Cystobacter fuscus: one gene and its partner. The protein of the gene in region 1 binds, or shares a complex with, the protein of each later gene. Links are inferred from orthologs where the notes say so. Each region holds a gene or a part of one and is shown on either strand. Other genes may lie near its edges. The genes, in order: nusB and rpsJ.

Region 1 (8,193 bases):
CATGACGCTGTCCGTGCTGGCCGCCTCCCTGCTGGAGGAGTGCCTGTCGGAGCAGGCCCCGAGGGCGATGATGGGGTTCGGACGACGCTTCCAGGCGAAGCTCTCGCGCATGCACGACATGCCGTGGACGATGGGCGCGGGCGAGGATCTGGTCTACCCCTCGGTGGAAGGACCCCGCCCCCTGTGGTGGAAGGCGATGCAGGGAGCTTCCGGGCATCTGCAGTCGCTCGCGGCGTATGATCCGGTCGTCACCACCGCGTTCGCCAAGGTGATGCACATGACGGGCTCGCCGCTGGAACTGGCCCACCCCTCCATGCTGCTGCGCATGGTGCGGGGTCCCCAGGGCGAGGGACCGGGAGAGTCCCCGGTGATGCAGTTCCCGGAGGGTTCCGCGCCTCCGTCCAAGACCGTGGCCAGTGTCGCCTGATCCCCCCGGAAACACCCTTCCATGAGAACGATTGCCCTTCCCCCGCTCCGTCTGCCGTTTCCCCAGAAGCTCAATCCACACAACCATCAGGCCTGGCCGCACACGGTGGAGTGGGTGAAGCGCTTCAACCTGCTGCCGGAAAAGGCGATCCCCTACTTCCGCGCGCAGGACTACCACTGGCTGTCCGCGTATGCCTTCCCGGAGGCGGACCTCGAGCAGTTGATCCTCATCAACGACTGCATGACGGCGTTCTACCTCTTCGACAAGCACTGGGACGACGCTCCGCCCGACGCGCTCGAGTCGATGCAGGCTCCGCTGCTCGATGCCCTGTGGGGTCGGCCGCCAGGGGATGCTCCGGAGGGGCCGCTCGAGAACGCGATGCGCGACATGCGGCGGCGGATGATGAAGTACAGCACCGACGCGTGGATGACGCGCTTCTGCGAGAGCCTCGAGGCCTACTTCAAGGCGTGTGTCTGGGAGGCCAAGAACAAGAGCAACAGCCAGGTGCCCGACGTGGCCTCCTACATCCGCATGCGCGAGGCGACGGGCGCGGTGCAGCCCAGCTTCGAGCTGGCGGGGGTGCTCGGGCTCGTCCAGATTCCTCCGAGCGTGCTGGAGGAGCCGATCATCAAGCGGCTCAACCAGCTGGCCAACCACGAAATCACCCTGTTCAACGACATCATCTCCCTGGAGAAGGAGATGCGCGTCGGGGACATGCACAACCTCGTTTTCATCATCCAGAAGCAGAACGAGAAGAACGGGACGGAGTGCTCGCTCGAGGGCGCCATGAAGCAGGCGGCCAAGATGCACGACGACGAGGTGCTCGAGTTCCTCGAGCTGGAGGCCAAGGTGCCCTCGTGGGGCGAGCCCCTGGACACCGAGGTGCGGCGCTACATCGACGTGCTGCGGTGCTGGATGCGCGCCAACATGGACTGGTCGCTGATGTCCACGCGGTACAAGACCCCCGAGGCCCCCGCGGCCTGAGCCGTCCGCCTGCCTGGTGCCCCAGGTGGGGCGTCCGGGCTTTCGTGGCCCGTCCCGAGGGAAGGTGCGGAACCCGGGACGAGGATCCGTTATAAGCCCGTCGCAATGTTCACCGGACTCATCCAGGACATCGGCGTGGTGGAGCGAGTCATCCCCGGCGGGATGACGGACTTGTGGATTCGCACGGCGCTGGGCGCGCGGGACTTCGCGCTCGGGGAATCGATCGCGGTGGATGGCGCCTGCCTCACCGTGGTGGAGCGCGCGGGAGACTCCTTCCGCGTCCAGGCCGCCCCGGAGACGCTGCGGCGCACCACCCTGGGCGCCCGGCAGCCGGGCTCGCGCGTCAACCTCGAGCGGGCGCTCGCCCTGGGAGACCGGCTGGGCGGCCACCTCGTCGCCGGCCACGTGGACGCGGTGAGCGAGGTGCTGGAGACGCGCGCCGAGGGCGGCTCGTGGGTGATGGTCTTCCGCCTCCCCGCCGAACTCGCCCCCTTCTTCATCGAGAAGGGCTCGGTGGCCATCGACGGCATCAGCCTCACCGTCAACACGGTGGGGACGGATCGCTTCAGCGTCCAGCTCATCCCCGAGACGCAGGAGCGCACCACGCTGCGCTCGCGCGGAGTGGGCGAGCGGGTGAATCTGGAAGGCGACATGATTGGCAAGTACGTGGCGCGGCTCGTGTCGCTGCGCCAGGGCCCGGGCGGCGGTGGCCTCTCCGAGGCGGTCCTCAAGGCGGCGGGCTTCGGCGGTTGAGCACAGGGAAGCATTCAGGAGCACGCATGGCGCGCGGCAGGCAGCACGAGTCGGACAGCATCACCCTGGTGGAGAAGGCGCTCGCGGAGATCCGCAAGGGCCGCATGGTCATCCTCACGGATGACGAGGACCGGGAGAACGAGGGCGATCTCGTCATGGCGGCGGAGAAGGTGACGCCCCAGGACATCAACTTCATGGCCACCCACGGGCGCGGGCTCATCTGCCTGGCGCTCGACGAGGAGCGCATCCGGCGGCTCAACCTGCCCCTCATGGTGCAGGACAACACCTCGTCCTTCCAGACGGCCTTCACCGTCTCCATCGAGGCGGCCCAGGGGGTCTCCACGGGCATCTCCGCCGCGGACCGCGCCCACACCATCCAGGTGGCCGTGGCGCCGAACGCCAGGCCGTCGGACCTCGCGCGGCCCGGGCACATCTTCCCCCTGCGCGCCCGGCAGGGTGGGGTGCTCGTGCGCACCGGTCAGACCGAGGGCAGCGTGGACCTGGCGCGCATGGCGGGACTGCGCCCCTCGGGCGTCATCTGCGAGATCATGAACCCGGACGGCACCATGTCGCGCCGGCCGGATCTGGTGAAGTTCGCCCGCAAGCACCAGATGGTGCTCCTGTCCGTGGCCGACATCATCCGCTACCGCCTGGAGCGCGAGCGGCTGGTGCGGCGGCTCGAGGAGACGACGCTGGAGCGCCGCGGCCAGGGCAGCTTCCGGGCCTACACCTACGGCAGCGACGTGGACAGCGCGGTGCACGTGGCCGTGGTCAAGGGCGAGCTGTCCGGTCGTGAGCCGGTGCTCACCCGCGTCCACCGCACCTGTCTGGTGGGGGATCTGCTGGGCAGCGCCGGGTGCGAGTGTGGCGTGCAGCTCGAGCGGGCCTTCCAGGCCATCCACGAGGCCGGGCGGGGGGTCATCGTCTTCCTGCAGGGGGACTCGGCGCGGAAGAACCGGCTGCGCTGCACCCATGTCTCCAACGAGGAGCTGGTGCCCGGGCACAAGGATCAGACGCGCCTGCGCGAGTTCGGCGTGGGGGCGCAGATCCTCAAGGACCTGGGGCTCACCCGGCTGCGCCTGCTCACCAACAATCCCAAGAAGATCGTGGGGTTGGAGAGCTACTCACTGGAGGTGGTGGAGCAGGTTCCGCTCATCCCGGCCGCCCCGGCGACCCGGCGCGTGGCCGCTCGCCGTCCCCCGCGCGGCCGTCAGGCCTCCTGAGCGCCGGGGGGTGGGGGAAAACTCTGTCGGGACGCCAGCCGGGTGGCTGGTGTAGAGAGGTCGGGACATGCCTCGCTACATCGAAGGTGACTTCCTCCCCCCCAAGGGCCGCTTCGCCATCTGCGTGGCCCGTTTCAACGCGTTCATCACCGAGGAGCTGGTGAAGGGCGCGCTGGACACGCTGGTCCGCCACGGCGTCGCCGACGGGGATATCGACGTATTCCGTTGTCCGGGCACCTATGAGCTGCCCGCGCTCACGCGGCGCGTGTCGGAGACGCGCTCGTACGTGGGCATCATCACCCTGGGCGCCGTCATTCGCGGCGGCACGCCCCACTTCGACTACGTGTCGGGCGAGTGCACCAAGGGCATCGGCCAGGTGGCCTTCACCTCGCAGGCGGCCGTCACCTTCGGCGTGCTCACGTGCGACACGGTGGAGCAGGCGATCGACCGGGCGGGCGTGAAGGCCGGCAACAAGGGCTCGGAAGCGGCCGCGGCGTGCATCGAGATGGTCAACCTCCACGCGAAGCTCGCCACGCTGACGGACGGGAAGAGGAGCTGACACATGGGTGCGCGCAGAACGGCACGCGAGCGGGCCCTCCAGGCGCTCTACCAGATGGAGATGACGCCGGGCTCCATCCATGATGCCCTGGAAGCGGCCTGGGCCGCCGCCGAGGTGACGAACAAGGAGCCCGAGGCGGTGAAGTTCGCCCGCGAGCTCACCGAGGGCGTCATGGCGCACCGCGCGGAGATTGATCGGCTCATCGAGCAGCACAGCCACAACTGGCGCCTGGATCGCATGTCACGCATCGATCGCAACGTGCTGCGCCTGGGCGTCTTCGAGCTGAAGTACCGCCCGGACATCCCCAAGAAGGTGTCGCTCAACGAGGCGGTGGAGCTCGGCAAGAACTTCGGCACCGAGGAGTCCAGCGCCTTCGTCAACGGCCTGCTGGATCGCGTGGCCGTCGCCCTGGGGAAGCAGTGAACGTCTCCGCGCACGAGCTGGGCCTGGGCGGATTGGACGCGCTGGCGGACGTGGACGCCCTGTGCCTCTTCGTGGGCGAGGACGACCGGCCCCTGCCCGGCACCGCCGGCTATGTGGACTGGCGCTTGTGCGGCACCCTGTCGCGCGTGCTCCAGTCCGGCTTCTTCGTGGGCGCCCAGGACGACTCGCTCCTGCTGCCCACCGATGGTCGCTTCAGCATCCCCCGCGTCTTCGTCATGGGCCTGGGCCGGCGGCGCGGCCTGGAGCCGTCCTCCCTCGGCGAGGCGCTCGCCTCCGCGGGCAAGGTGCTCACCCGGGCCAGGGTGGAGTCCGTTGCCCTGGAAGTCCCCGGACAGGACGCCCTGGACGAATCCGTCCGCCTCTCCGCCCTCCAGGAACACTTCCTCCCGGCTTTCCGGGGAAGGAAGGTGGCCGTGCTGGCGGACAAGGAACTCGCTCGCCGCCTTTCCGGCCGCAAGGGCTGAATCTCGCCCCCTCTCGTCCTTCTGGTAGGATGTGAGGCTCGGTCGCACGAAATGACGTCCAAGATTCTCATCGTGGAGGATTCGAAGGCCTCGCGGGAGTTGATCTCCGCGACGGTGGAGTCCATCCCCGGGCTGGAGGCCATCGCCACCAGCAGCGGTCTGGAGGCGCTCAAGCTGCTGCCCCAGCACGCCTTCGCGCTCATCATCACCGACATCAACATGCCCGACATCAATGGGCTGGAGCTCATCCGCTTCGTCAAGACGAACCCCACCTTGCGCGACACGCCCCTGTTCATCGTCACCACCGAGGGCCGCGAGAAGGACCGTGACCGGGGACTGGCGCTGGGCGCGGCGGAGTACCTCGTCAAACCCTTCTCCCCGCAGAGCCTGGAAGGGCTCGTGCGGCGCTACCTCAAGCTCGCGTGAACTCCGCCGGCAAGGCCCTGGCGGAGTTCGTCGCCGAGGGAACGGAAATCCTCGAGTCGCTGGGCAAGGAACTGCTCGTGCTGGATCAACAGCGCGGGGTGGAACCCGAGCCGGACATCATCAACGGCATCTTCCGGGCGGCGCACTCGCTCAAGGGCCTGGCGGCGCTCTTCGGCCAGGAGCGCATCGCCAGGCTCGCCCACCAGTCCGAGGATCTGCTGGATCGGCTGCGGCTGGGCCGGCTGTCGCTGGATGACCAGGTGCTCGATCTGCTCATCGAGTCGCTGGACGTGCTCCAGGCCCTGCTGGCGGAGGCCGCGCGCGAGGAGTCCTCGGACGCCTTGAACGAGCGCGTGAAGGAGCTGGGCGAGCGCCTAGCCAACCTGGGCACCGCCTCGGCGGCGGCCGACGAGGATCCGCTCGATCGGCTGGAGCTGGACCCGCAGGTGCGCTCCGTCTTCACCGAGTACGAGGAGCACCGCCTGCGCGAGAACGTGCGCCGGGGCGTGGCGCTCTTCCGCATCCGGGCCGCGTTCGACCTGTCCGACTTCGACACCGGGCTCACCGAGCTCAACGTGCGCCTCAAGCCCCTGGGCGAGGTCGTCAGCACGCTGCCCTCGTCGGAGCCCGGAGGCCTGTCGGGCATCGCGTTCGATCTCATCTTCGGCTCCCGGGTGTCCGAAGCGGAGCTGGCGGCGAAGCTGCAAGGTACGCCCGCGCAGCTCTTCGCGCTCACCGTCCGTCCGAGTGCCGCGGCCCTGGTCCCGGTCGGGTCCGCCCCGGAGACACCGGCCGCGCCGCTTCCCCTCGCGCTCCCACCCGCCGAGGCGCCCGCGGCGAAGAAGACGACCCGGCGCAAGCCTCGCGCTTCCAAGACGGGCGCGGGGTCGTCCACGTCGGCGGAGGACGTGGCGCCCGCGGACGCTCCGCTGGTGAAGGCCTCCTCCCTGCGCGCCGTCGAGCCGGTCGTTCCGGCGCTCCCCGCGTCCGACACCTCCTCGCTGCCCGTGGTGCGCACGCTGACCGAGGAGCCGGTGGCGCCGCGTGGCCCCAAGGCGGAGAGCGAGTCGGCGCGCAGCCTGACGCAGACGGTGCGCGTGGACATCAGCCGCCTGGACGCGTTGATGAACACCGTGGGTGAGCTGCTGCTCATCAAGGCGAACCTGCAGCGCATGGCGGAGAGCGCCCGGGTGGACGCCGGGGTGACGCTCTCCAAGGTGTGGGGCCAGGATCTCTCGCGCGAGACGCGGCAGCTCGAGCGCAAGCTGGACGCGCTCCAGGAGGGCCTGCTCGAGGCGCGCATGGTGCCGGTGGGTCAGGTGTTCGACCGACTGGCCCGGCTGGTGCGCCGCATCGCGCGCGAGGTGGGCAAGGAGATCGACTTCGTCATCGGCGGCGGCGACGTGGAGCTGGACAAGCTCATCGTCGAGGAGCTGAGCGATCCGCTCATGCACATCATCCGCAACGCCATCGACCACGGCGCCGAGTCGCCCGAGGCCCGACTGGCGGCGGGCAAGTCACGGCGGGCCCGGGTGTCCCTGCAGGCCGAGCAGAAGGGCAACCACGTCCTCATCAAGGTGAGCGACGACGGGGCGGGCATCGACGAGCTGGGGGTGCGTGAGCTCGCGCTGCGCAAGGGCCTCATCACCGAGGCGCAGGCGCGCGAGATGAGCCGGCGCGAGCTGCTCAACCTCATCTTCCTGCCGGGCTTCTCCACGGCGCGCAGCGTGTCCGAGCTGTCGGGCCGGGGCGTGGGCCTGGACGTGGTGAAGAACAACATCGGCAACCTGTCCGGCATCATCGACGTGTGGAGCGAGCGCGGGATGGGCACCGCCTTCCACATCACGCTGCCCGTCACGCTCGCCATCATCCGCGCGCTCGTCGTGGGGGTGAGCGGGCGCACCTACGCCGTGCCCCTCAACAGCGTGCTGGAGATCCTCTCCGTCAAGCCGGCGGAGATCCGCACGGTGGAGCGGCGCGAGGTGTTGGATCTGCGGGGCACCACGCTGCCGCTCATGCGCCTGGCCCGGGTGTTCAACCACCCCGAGCGTCCCGCGGACCGCTACTTCGTGGTGGTGGCGGGGCTGGCCCAGGAGCGCCTGGGCATCGCCGTGGATGAGCTGCAGGGCCAGCAGGACATCGTCGTCAAGTCGCTGGGTGGCCGCCTGCAGGGCGTGCGGGGGATTTCGGGGGCCGCCGACCTCGCCAACCGGCGCACCGTGCTGGTGTTGGATGTGGGTGCCCTGCTCGAAGAGGGGATGAGCTCCGAGCGCCGCCGGGCCTGAATCGCTCCCGGGGCCATGGGCCTGCTATTCTTGGCGCCGTGCCCGCCTTGTCCGTCCTGCTCGACAGCTTCTTCTACCGCCCCGATGAGGACGTGGGCCTCATCCAGGAAGTGGTGGCCGGGACCGATGAGTCGCTCGAGCCCGTCGCGGAAGAGGTGCCCGAGGAGTATCTGGCCTTCCAACTGGAGGGCGAGCTCTACGCGGTCCCCATCCACGGCGTGCGGGAGATCGTCAAGGTACCATCCTTGACCGAGGTGCCTCGCGCCGCCCCCAACCTGCTGGGCGTCATGTACCTGCGCGGCGAGGTGCTGCCCGTCTACGACATCAAGGTGAAGCTGCGCCTGGCCGACAAGGCGCCCCTGGTGGCGGGTCCGGACGCCACCGTGACGCCTCCGCGCGGCACGCGCATCATCGTCGTGCAGGCCTCCGACGGGCTCGCCGGCATCTGGGTGGACGCCGTCAACGAGGTGGTGCGGCTGCGTCCCTCGATGCTGGAGCTGGCCCCGCCCGGTGTGGGCGGTGGAGAGCGCGACTGCGTGGTGGGGCTCGGGCGGCGCAAACAGGAACTCTTCATTCTGCTCGATCTCTGGCAGGCCCTTTCATGAGACAGCGAATCAACGTCCTCACC
Region 2 (8,304 bases), 880 kb from region 1 along the record:
AGTTCGATAGAAGTTTGCCGCACGTCAACATCGGCACCATCGGCCACGTTGACCACGGCAAGACGTCCCTCACGGCGGCCATCACCAAGGTGCTGGCGAAGACGGGCGGCGCGACGTTCCTCGCGTACGACCAGATCGACAAGGCCCCCGAGGAGCGCGAGCGCGGCATCACCATCTCCACGGCGCACGTGGAGTACAAGACGAAGAACCGGCACTACGCCCACGTGGACTGCCCGGGGCACGCCGACTACGTCAAGAACATGATCACGGGCGCGGCGCAGATGGACGGCGCCATCCTGGTGGTGTCGGCGGCGGACGGCCCGATGCCCCAGACGCGCGAGCACATCCTGCTGGCGCGCCAGGTGGGCGTGCCCTACATCGTGGTCTTCCTGAACAAGGTGGACCTGCTGGACGACCCCGAGCTGCGCGAGCTCGTGGAGATGGAGGTGCGCGACCTGCTCAAGAAGTACGAGTTCCCGGGCGACACCATCCCCATCGTGCCTGGCAGCGCCGTCAAGGCGCTCGAGGGTGACACCTCGGAGATTGGCGAGCCGGCCATCCTGAAGCTGATGGAGGCGGTGGACAGCTACATCCCCACGCCGCAGCGCGCCACGGACAAGCCCTTCCTGATGCCGGTGGAGGACGTGTTCTCCATCGCCGGCCGTGGAACGGTGGCCACCGGCCGCGTCGAGCGCGGCATCATCAAGGTGGGCGAGGAGGTGGAAGTGGTGGGTCTGCGCGCCACGCAGAAGACGGTGGTGACGGGCGTGGAGATGTTCCGCAAGCTGCTGGACGAGGGCCGGGCGGGCGACAACATCGGCGCGCTGGTGCGTGGTCTGAAGCGTGAGGACATGGAGCGTGGCCAGGTGCTGGCCAAGCCGGGCAGCATCACCCCGCACACCAAGTTCAAGGCGCAGATCTACGTGCTGAGCAAGGAAGAGGGGGGCCGCCACACGCCGTTCTTCAAGGGCTACCGTCCCCAGTTCTACTTCCGCACCACGGACGTGACGGGCACGGTGAAGCTGCCGGACAACGTGGAGATGGTGATGCCGGGCGACAACATCGCGATCGAGGTGGAGCTGATCACCCCGGTGGCGATGGAGAAGGAGCTGCGCTTCGCGGTGCGTGAAGGTGGACGCACGGTGGGCGCGGGCGTTGTGGCCGAGATCATCGCGTAGTAAGAGAAGTTTCCGCTTGCCCTGGCTCGAAGAAACAGCGAAAAGCCGGGGCAGTGTGAATTAGGTTGCATACACGCGGGGCGCGGTGGTACATGCCGCGCCCCTTCGAAGAGACGGCTCTGTGACATCCAGGGGACGTTGGGCGTAGCGCCTCCATCAGAGGCCGTACAAAGAGGTTTTTGCGAATGGCGACACAGAAGATCCGCATCCGGCTGAAGGCCTACGACTCCAAGCTCCTGGATCAGAGCGCTGGGGAGATCGTCGAGACGGCGCGGCGCACGGGCGCCAAGGTTGCCGGTCCGATCCCCCTGCCCACGCGCATCAACAAGTTCACGGTGCTGCGGTCGCCGCACGTGGACAAGAAGAGCCGCGAGCAGTTCGAGATCCGCACTCACAAGCGCCTGCTCGACATCCTCGAGCCCACCCAGCAGACGCTGGACGCGCTGATGAAGCTGGATCTGTCGGCCGGCGTTGACGTGGAGATCAAATCCTGAGGGACGGGGTAGGGCCCACCGGTTCCACTCCATTCCCCAGAGGAAATAGCCATGGCGAAGTTCGACGTAGTCGATCTGGACTTGAAGAAGGTGTCGGAGCTCGAGCTCTCCGACGACATTTTCGGCGCCAAGCCGAACGCGCACCTCTTCTATGAGGTGGCGAAGATGCAGCAGGTGAATCGTCGCCGCGGTACGGTGGCGGTGAAGAACACCTCGCTGGTGAGCGGTGGCGGCAAGAAGCCCTGGAAGCAGAAGGGTACCGGCCGCGCCCGCCAGGGTTCCATCCGCGCTTCCCACTGGGTGGGCGGCGGTAAGGCGATGGGTCCCAAGCCTCGGGATTACTTCTACCGTCCGCCCAAGAAGGTGCGGCGCGGTGCGCTCCGGGCGGCCCTGTCGCTGCGCGCCCAGGAGAAGACGCTCATCATCCTGGACGGCTTCAAGCTGGACGCGGCGAAGAGCAAGCAGGCGTTCGATGTGCTGACCAAGCGGCTGAAGCTGGCCGGCGCGCTGGTCATCGACGCCAAGGACAACATCAACCTGCACCGCAGCGTGCGCAACCTGGCGAAGTTCGACGTGCTCCCGCCCGAGGGGCTGAACCTCGAGTCCGTCCTGCGCCACAAGCACCTGGTGGTGACTTCCGCGGCCATCAAGGCCATCGAGGGGGCGCTCTCGTGAACGCTACCGACGTCATCAAGGGTCCGCTCATCACGGAGAAGCTGGACCAGGCCCGTGAGAAGTTCCGGCAGTACTCGTTCATCGTCGACAAGAAGGCCACCAAGTACGATGTGGCCAACGCCGTCGAGAAGCTCTTCAAGGTGAGCGTCGAGGGCGTCCGGACCAACATCGTCCGCGGCAAGACCAAGCGCGTGGGGCGCTCGATCGGCAAGCGGCCGAACTTCAAGAAGGCGGTCGTCACCCTCAAGGAGGGGGACAAGATCGAACTCTTCGAGGGAGGCGCGGTCTAGCGCACGGCGCTGACCGACGTTGAGGACCAACCATGGGCATCAAGAAGTACAAGCCGACCTCCGCCGCCCGTCGTCTGATGACGGTGTCCGACTTCGCGGACATCACCAAGGACACGCCGGAGAAGAAGCTCACCGAGTCTCTGAAGAAGTCTGGCGGCCGCAACGTTCACGGCCACATCACCCGCCGTCACCAGGGTGGTGGACACAAGCGCCGCTACCGCGTCATCGACTTCAAGCGTCGTGACAAGGACGGCGTGCCGGCCAAGGTCGCCGCGGTGGAGTACGACCCGAACCGCTCGGCCAACATCGCCCTCCTGCACTACGCGGACGGCGAGAAGCGCTACATCATCGCCCCCGTCGACCTGAAGGTCGGGGACACCGTGATGGCGGGCGAGAACGCGGACATCCGTCCGGGCAACAGCCTGCCGCTCATCAACATCCCGGTCGGTACGGTCATCCACAACGTGGAGCTCAAGCCGGGCCGCGGTGCGCAGATCATCCGCTCGGCCGGCTCCTCGGGCCAGCTGATGGCGAAGGAAGGCCGCTACGCCCAGGTGCGTCTGCCCTCCGGCGCCGTGCGCATGGTGCAGATCGAGTGCCGCGCCACCGTGGGCCAGGTGGGCAACCTGGAGCACGAGATCATCCGCATCGGCAAGGCGGGTCGTAGCCGCTGGCTGGGCATCCGTCCCACCGTCCGCGGTCTGGCGATGAACCCCGTTGACCACCCGCACGGTGGTGGTGAGGGTAAGTCGGGCCAGGGTAACCCGCATCCGGTGTCGCCGTGGGGCCAGAAGACCAAGGGCCTGAGCACGCGCAAGAACAAGCGTACTGACAAGTTCATCGTGAGCGTCCGCCGTCCGGGCGCGCGCAGCCAGTAGTCGAGGGTTTACACAATGGCGCGTTCGATTAAGAAGGGTCCGTTCGTCGATGGTTACCTCGTCAAGAAGGTCGAGGACATGATCAAGACGAACAAGAAGAGTGTCGTGAAGACGTGGTCCCGCCGTTCGACCATCCTTCCGGAGTTCGTGGGTCATACCTTCGCGGTGCACAACGGCCGCAAGTTCATCCCCGTCTTCGTGACCGAGAACATGGTGGGCCACAAGCTCGGCGAGTTCGCCCCGACGCGTACGTTCGGCGGTCACTCGGCGGAGAAGAAGGTCGCCAAGGGCAAGTAGCCGGCCCCGCTGACAGGCGGCGTCCGCCAGAGGAGATGACATGGAGTCGAAGGCACATCTGAGGTTCCTGAGCATGTCGCCCCGGAAGGTTTCCACCGTGGCGGCTCTCGTCCGCGGTAAGCCGGTGGGGCAGGCGCTCAACATCCTGCGCTTCACCAGCCGCGCCGCGGCGGTTCCCGTGGCCAAGCTCATCAAGAGCGCCGTGGCCAACGCGACCGACCTGTCCAAGGGCCAGGTCGACGTGGACAAGCTCGTGGTGAAGACGATTTCGGTGGATCAGGGTCCGACCCAGCGCCGCTACATGCCGCGCGCCATGGGCCGCGCCTCGCGCATCAACAAGAAGACCAGCCACATTCACGTGGTGCTGGCGGAGGCGGCCAAGTAGTTGGCCGCCCGCCGGGCGAACCACGCAACCGATTGAAGGAGACGCACGTTGGGCCAGAAAGTCCATCCCATTGGGTTCCGCCTCGGGGTCATCAAGACCTGGGACTCCAAGTGGTTCGAGCACAAGAACTACGCGCAGTGGCTGCATGAAGACATCCGCATCCGCGAGTTCGTGAAGAAGTCGCTCAACCATGCGGGTGTCTCCAAGGTGGAGATCGAGCGCGCGGCGAACAAGGTGAAGGTCAACGTGCACACCGCGCGCCCGGGCATCGTCATCGGCAAGCGCGGCGCGGGCATCGAGACGGTGAAGAAGGACCTCCAGCAGTTCACGAAGAACGAGGTCTTCCTCAACATCGTCGAGGTCCGCAAGGCCGAGACCGACGCGCAGCTGGTGGCCGAGAACATCGCCACCCAGCTCGAGCGCCGCATCGCCTTCCGCCGCGCCATGAAGAAGGCGCTGCAGACGGCGATGAAGTTCGGTGCCAAGGGCATCCGCGTGGCCTGCTCGGGCCGCCTCGGTGGCGCGGAGATGGCGCGCTACGAGTGGTACCGCGAGGGCCGGGTGCCCCTGCACACCCTGCGCTCGGACATCGACTACGGTTTCGCCGAGGCGAAGACCACCTACGGCAAGATCGGCTGCAAGGTGTGGATCTGCCGCGGCGACATCCTCCCCACCAAGGGTGGAGCGGGCGCCGCTCCGGCCGCCAACCGCTAACCCCCTCGTGGGCCGCTCCGTGAGGCGCGGCCCGCTCGGGATTGAAGGACACCGACGATGCTTCAGCCTGCTCGTACGAAGTTCCGCAAGATGCACAAGGGCCGCACGCCGGGTTTGGCGTACCGCGGCAGCGACCTCACCTACGGTGAGTACGGCCTCATGTCGCTCCAGCCGGGGTGGCTCACCTCCCGGCAGATCGAGGCGGCCCGTATCGCGATGACGCGCCACATCAAGCGTGGCGGCAAGATCTGGATCCGCGTGTTCCCGGACAAGCCGATCACCAAGAAGCCCGCCGAGACCCGTATGGGTACCGGTAAGGGTGGTGTGGAGTACTACGTGGCGGTGGTCAAGCCTGGCCGTATCCTCTATGAGATGGAGGGTATGACGCCCGAGGTGGCCACCAGCGCCCTGAAGTTGGCCCAGGCCAAGCTCCCGGTGCTGACGAAGATCGTCACCCGTAGCGAGCTGGCGCTCTAGTTCCGCCGCGGGCGGCCCCTTGGTGGTATGAGGGCCGCCCACTGGCTCTGAGGAGATTGGAAGATGGCGACTGCGAAAGAACTCAAGGAGCTCTCGGCGGACGACCTGAAGCAGCGCGCGGCCGAACTGCGCGACACGCTGTTCCAGGATCAGCTCAAGCGGGCCACCGGCTCGCTGGACAACCCGTCCGAGCGCACCCAGCACAAGCGCGATCTGGCGCGCATCCTGACCGTCCTGGGAGAGAAGGCCCGGGCGGAGAAGAAGGCTTAGGAGCTTTTCTCATGGCTGAAGCGACTCAAACCACTCCCGCCACGACCCCCTCCCGCGGCCGTCCCAAGACCCGCGTGGGCATCGTGACCTCCAACAAGATGCAGAAGACGGTGGTGGTCACCGTCTCGCGCCGCGCTGCTCACCCCAAGTACGGGAAGATCATGAGCCTGCGTGAGAAGTACAAGGCGCACGTCGAGGACCACGACTACCCGGCGAAGGTCACCATCAACGAGGGTGATCGCGTGCGCATCGCCGAGACCCGTCCCGGCTCGAAGGACAAGCGCTGGCGCGTGGTCGAGGTGTTGGAGAAGACCAAGAACGTCTGAGCCGTCCGAGCCCGCGCCCGCGCGCGGGGACCGTGGCTCGAGCCGCGCGGAGCCCCTCCGGATGGGATGGGGCCTGCAGCAAGCTGAGAGAGGAAATTCCAGATGATTCAGATGACGAGCGTGCTCGACGTGGCCGACAACTCGGGCGCCAAGAAGGTGTTCTGCATCAAGGTGCTGGGTGGTTCCAAGCGCAAGTACGCGTCCATCGGCGATGTGATCGTCGTGTCGATCCGCGAGGCGCTGCCGAACTCGAAGGTGAAGAAGGGTGACGTGGCCAAGGCGGTCATCGTGCGCACCGCGCGCGAGGTGGGCCGTCCGGATGGCAGCTACATCAAGTTCGATGGCAACTCCGCCGTCCTCATCAACAAGGACATGGAGCCCATCGGGACGCGCATCTTCGGGCCGGTGGCCCGCGAGCTCCGCGCCCGTAAGTTCATGAAGATCATCTCGCTCGCTCCCGAGGTCCTCTAGTAGGGCGTCAGGCGGTCCGCGAGGAGGGAGAGGAACCATGGAGAAGCTCAAGGTTGGAGACACCGTGCAGGTCATCGCCGGCGCCGAGCGCTCGGAGAAGACCGAGGCGACCAAGCGCGGGAAGATCCTGAAGATCGACCGGGAGGCCCAGCGCGTGACCGTGGAGGGTCTGCGCCTGGTCAAGCGGCACCTGAAGAAGACCCCCCAGCAGCCCGAGGGCGGCATCGTCGAGAAGCCGGGCACGATCCACATCTCGGACGTGCAGCTGGTCTGCGCCAAGTGCGGCAAGCCGACCCGCGTCGGCATCCGCCTGGATGGGGACAAGAAGAAGCGGTTCTGCAAGCGCAAGGATTGCAACGGCCTGATTGACTAGGGTCGTGGGTTCAGGCATGTATGCGCGCCCTTTGCCCTGCCCGGGTGAGGGGAGGGCAGACGAGCGGGTGTTACCGGGGCTCCGAAGGACCCGTAGGGCTCCGGTGTTCGTAGTTTTCCATAGCGGTACTGATCGGCGCGCTGGGTCCACGGCCGCGCTCCGAAGCAGGGGACAAGACGATGGCTGAAGAGAAGAAGGACGCGGCGAAGAAGGAAAAGAAGGGCCGCAAGAAGGATGAAGTCAAGAAGGCCGGTTTCGCGGCGAACATCGAGGAGGGTCTCGAGGCCAAGCCGGCGCGGCTCAAGCTGCGCTTCCGCAAGGAAGGCGTGCCCGCGCTGATGAAGGAGCTGGCGCTCAAGAACCCGATGGAGGTTCCCCGCCTCGAGAAGATCGTCGTCAACATGGGCCTCGGCGAAGCGCTCGCCAACGCCAAGATCCTCGAGTCGGCGGTGGACCAGCTCGGCGCCATCACCGGCCAGAAGCCCGTGGTGACCCGCGCGCGCAAGTCGATCGCGAACTTCAAGCTGCGCCAGGGCCAGGCCATCGGTGCCGCCGTCACGCTGCGCGGCGACCGCATGTACGAGTTCCTCGACCGCCTCATCACCGTGGCGCTGCCGCGCGTGCGTGACTTCAAGGGCGTGTCGCCCAAGGCGTTCGACGGGAAGGGCAACTACACGCTCGGCGTTCGCGAGCAGATCATCTTCCCGGAAATCAACTACGACCAGATCGAGAAGGTGAAGGGGCTGAACATCAGCTTCGTCACCACCGCGGCTAACGATGAGCAGGGGCTGGCGCTGATGCGTCACTTCGGCATGCCGTTCCGCACGTAACGAGGATCCGCACCCATGGCCAAGCTCTCGAAGATCGCCCAGGCGAAGCGCAAGCCGAAGTTCTCTGTCCGCGCGTACAACCGCTGCCCGCTGTGCGGCCGCCCCCGCGCGTTCCTGCGCAAGTTCAACATGTGCCGCATCTGCTTCCGTCACCGCGCGCTGCGCGGTGAGGTCACCGGCGTCACCAAGTCGTCCTGGTAGTTGGACGCGGGTGTCCGGGCGCCGAAGAGGCACCGGGGCACCCTGGTCCGCCCTGAAGAGGGTGGACCGCCCGCAGTAGAGCAGGGCAACCGTGGCGAACCCCTGGGATGGGCCCAGCAGGCGCGGCGGTTGCGAACGCGGAGTCGGCCAGGCCGCTCCGCATGGAAGGTAGCCATTCATGTCGGTCGTCAACGATCCCATCGGCGACATGCTGACCCGCCTGCGCAACGGTTCCCGCGCGCGGCACGACAAGGTCGTCATGCCCCACTCGAACCTCAAGGTCGAGATCATCAAGGTCCTCAAGGCGGAGGGCTTCATCGGGGACTACACCGTTCACGAGCGCAAGCCGCAGAACGAGATCTCCGTGCAGCTGAAGTACGGCCCGGACCGCGCCCCCGCCATCACCGGCATCCGCCGCATCTCCAAGCCCGGTCTGCGCCGTTAC

What was found.
Region 2: the proteins of nusB (region 1) and rpsJ are in contact, whole or in part, in a solved structure (PDB 3D3B), measured with the Escherichia coli proteins. The link is inferred for Cystobacter fuscus from one-to-one orthologs.

Annotation. Positions count from the first base shown.
Region 1 is NZ_CP022098.1:4,277,647-4,285,839, forward strand. The notes cover bases 2,956-5,659. They hold nusB (transcription antitermination factor NusB), read left to right. Parts: upstream 2,956-3,949; coding sequence 3,950-4,369; downstream 4,370-5,659. Other genes in these bases: ribB (3,4-dihydroxy-2-butanone-4-phosphate synthase), read left to right, coding at 2,956-3,387; ribE (6,7-dimethyl-8-ribityllumazine synthase), read left to right, coding at 3,455-3,946; CYFUS_RS17630 (M17 family peptidase N-terminal domain-containing protein), read left to right, coding at 4,366-4,854; CYFUS_RS17635 (response regulator), read left to right, coding at 4,906-5,280; CYFUS_RS17640 (chemotaxis protein CheA), read left to right, coding at 5,277-5,659. Also shown: CYFUS_RS17600 (FAD-dependent oxidoreductase), read left to right, coding at 1-427; CYFUS_RS17605 (terpene synthase family protein), read left to right, coding at 449-1,411; CYFUS_RS17610 (riboflavin synthase), read left to right, coding at 1,517-2,164; more of ribB, read left to right, coding at 2,191-2,955; more of CYFUS_RS17640, read left to right, coding at 5,660-7,565; CYFUS_RS17645 (chemotaxis protein CheW), read left to right, coding at 7,604-8,170; CYFUS_RS17650 (chemotaxis protein CheW), read left to right, coding at 8,167-8,193. UniProt on the Escherichia coli protein: Part of the processive rRNA transcription and antitermination complex (rrnTAC). The complex forms an RNA-chaperone ring around the RNA exit tunnel of RNA polymerase (RNAP).
Region 2 is NZ_CP022098.1:5,155,793-5,164,096, forward strand. Bases 203-3,017 are described here. They hold rpsJ (30S ribosomal protein S10), read left to right. Parts: upstream 203-1,363; coding sequence 1,364-1,672; downstream 1,673-3,017. Other genes in these bases: tuf (elongation factor Tu), read left to right, coding at 203-1,178; rplD (50S ribosomal protein L4), read left to right, coding at 1,724-2,347; CYFUS_RS21225 (50S ribosomal protein L23), read left to right, coding at 2,344-2,637; rplB (50S ribosomal protein L2), read left to right, coding at 2,670-3,017. In the rest of the region: more of tuf, read left to right, coding at 1-202; more of rplB, read left to right, coding at 3,018-3,515; rpsS (30S ribosomal protein S19), read left to right, coding at 3,531-3,812; rplV (50S ribosomal protein L22), read left to right, coding at 3,853-4,197; rpsC (30S ribosomal protein S3), read left to right, coding at 4,246-4,911; rplP (50S ribosomal protein L16), read left to right, coding at 4,969-5,388; rpmC (50S ribosomal protein L29), read left to right, coding at 5,452-5,658; rpsQ (30S ribosomal protein S17), read left to right, coding at 5,670-5,984; rplN (50S ribosomal protein L14), read left to right, coding at 6,087-6,455; rplX (50S ribosomal protein L24), read left to right, coding at 6,493-6,828; rplE (50S ribosomal protein L5), read left to right, coding at 7,008-7,658; CYFUS_RS21280 (type Z 30S ribosomal protein S14), read left to right, coding at 7,674-7,859; rpsH (30S ribosomal protein S8), read left to right, coding at 8,038-8,304. UniProt on the Escherichia coli protein: Involved in the binding of tRNA to the ribosomes. Part of the processive rRNA transcription and antitermination complex (rrnTAC). The complex forms an RNA-chaperone ring around the RNA exit tunnel of RNA polymerase (RNAP).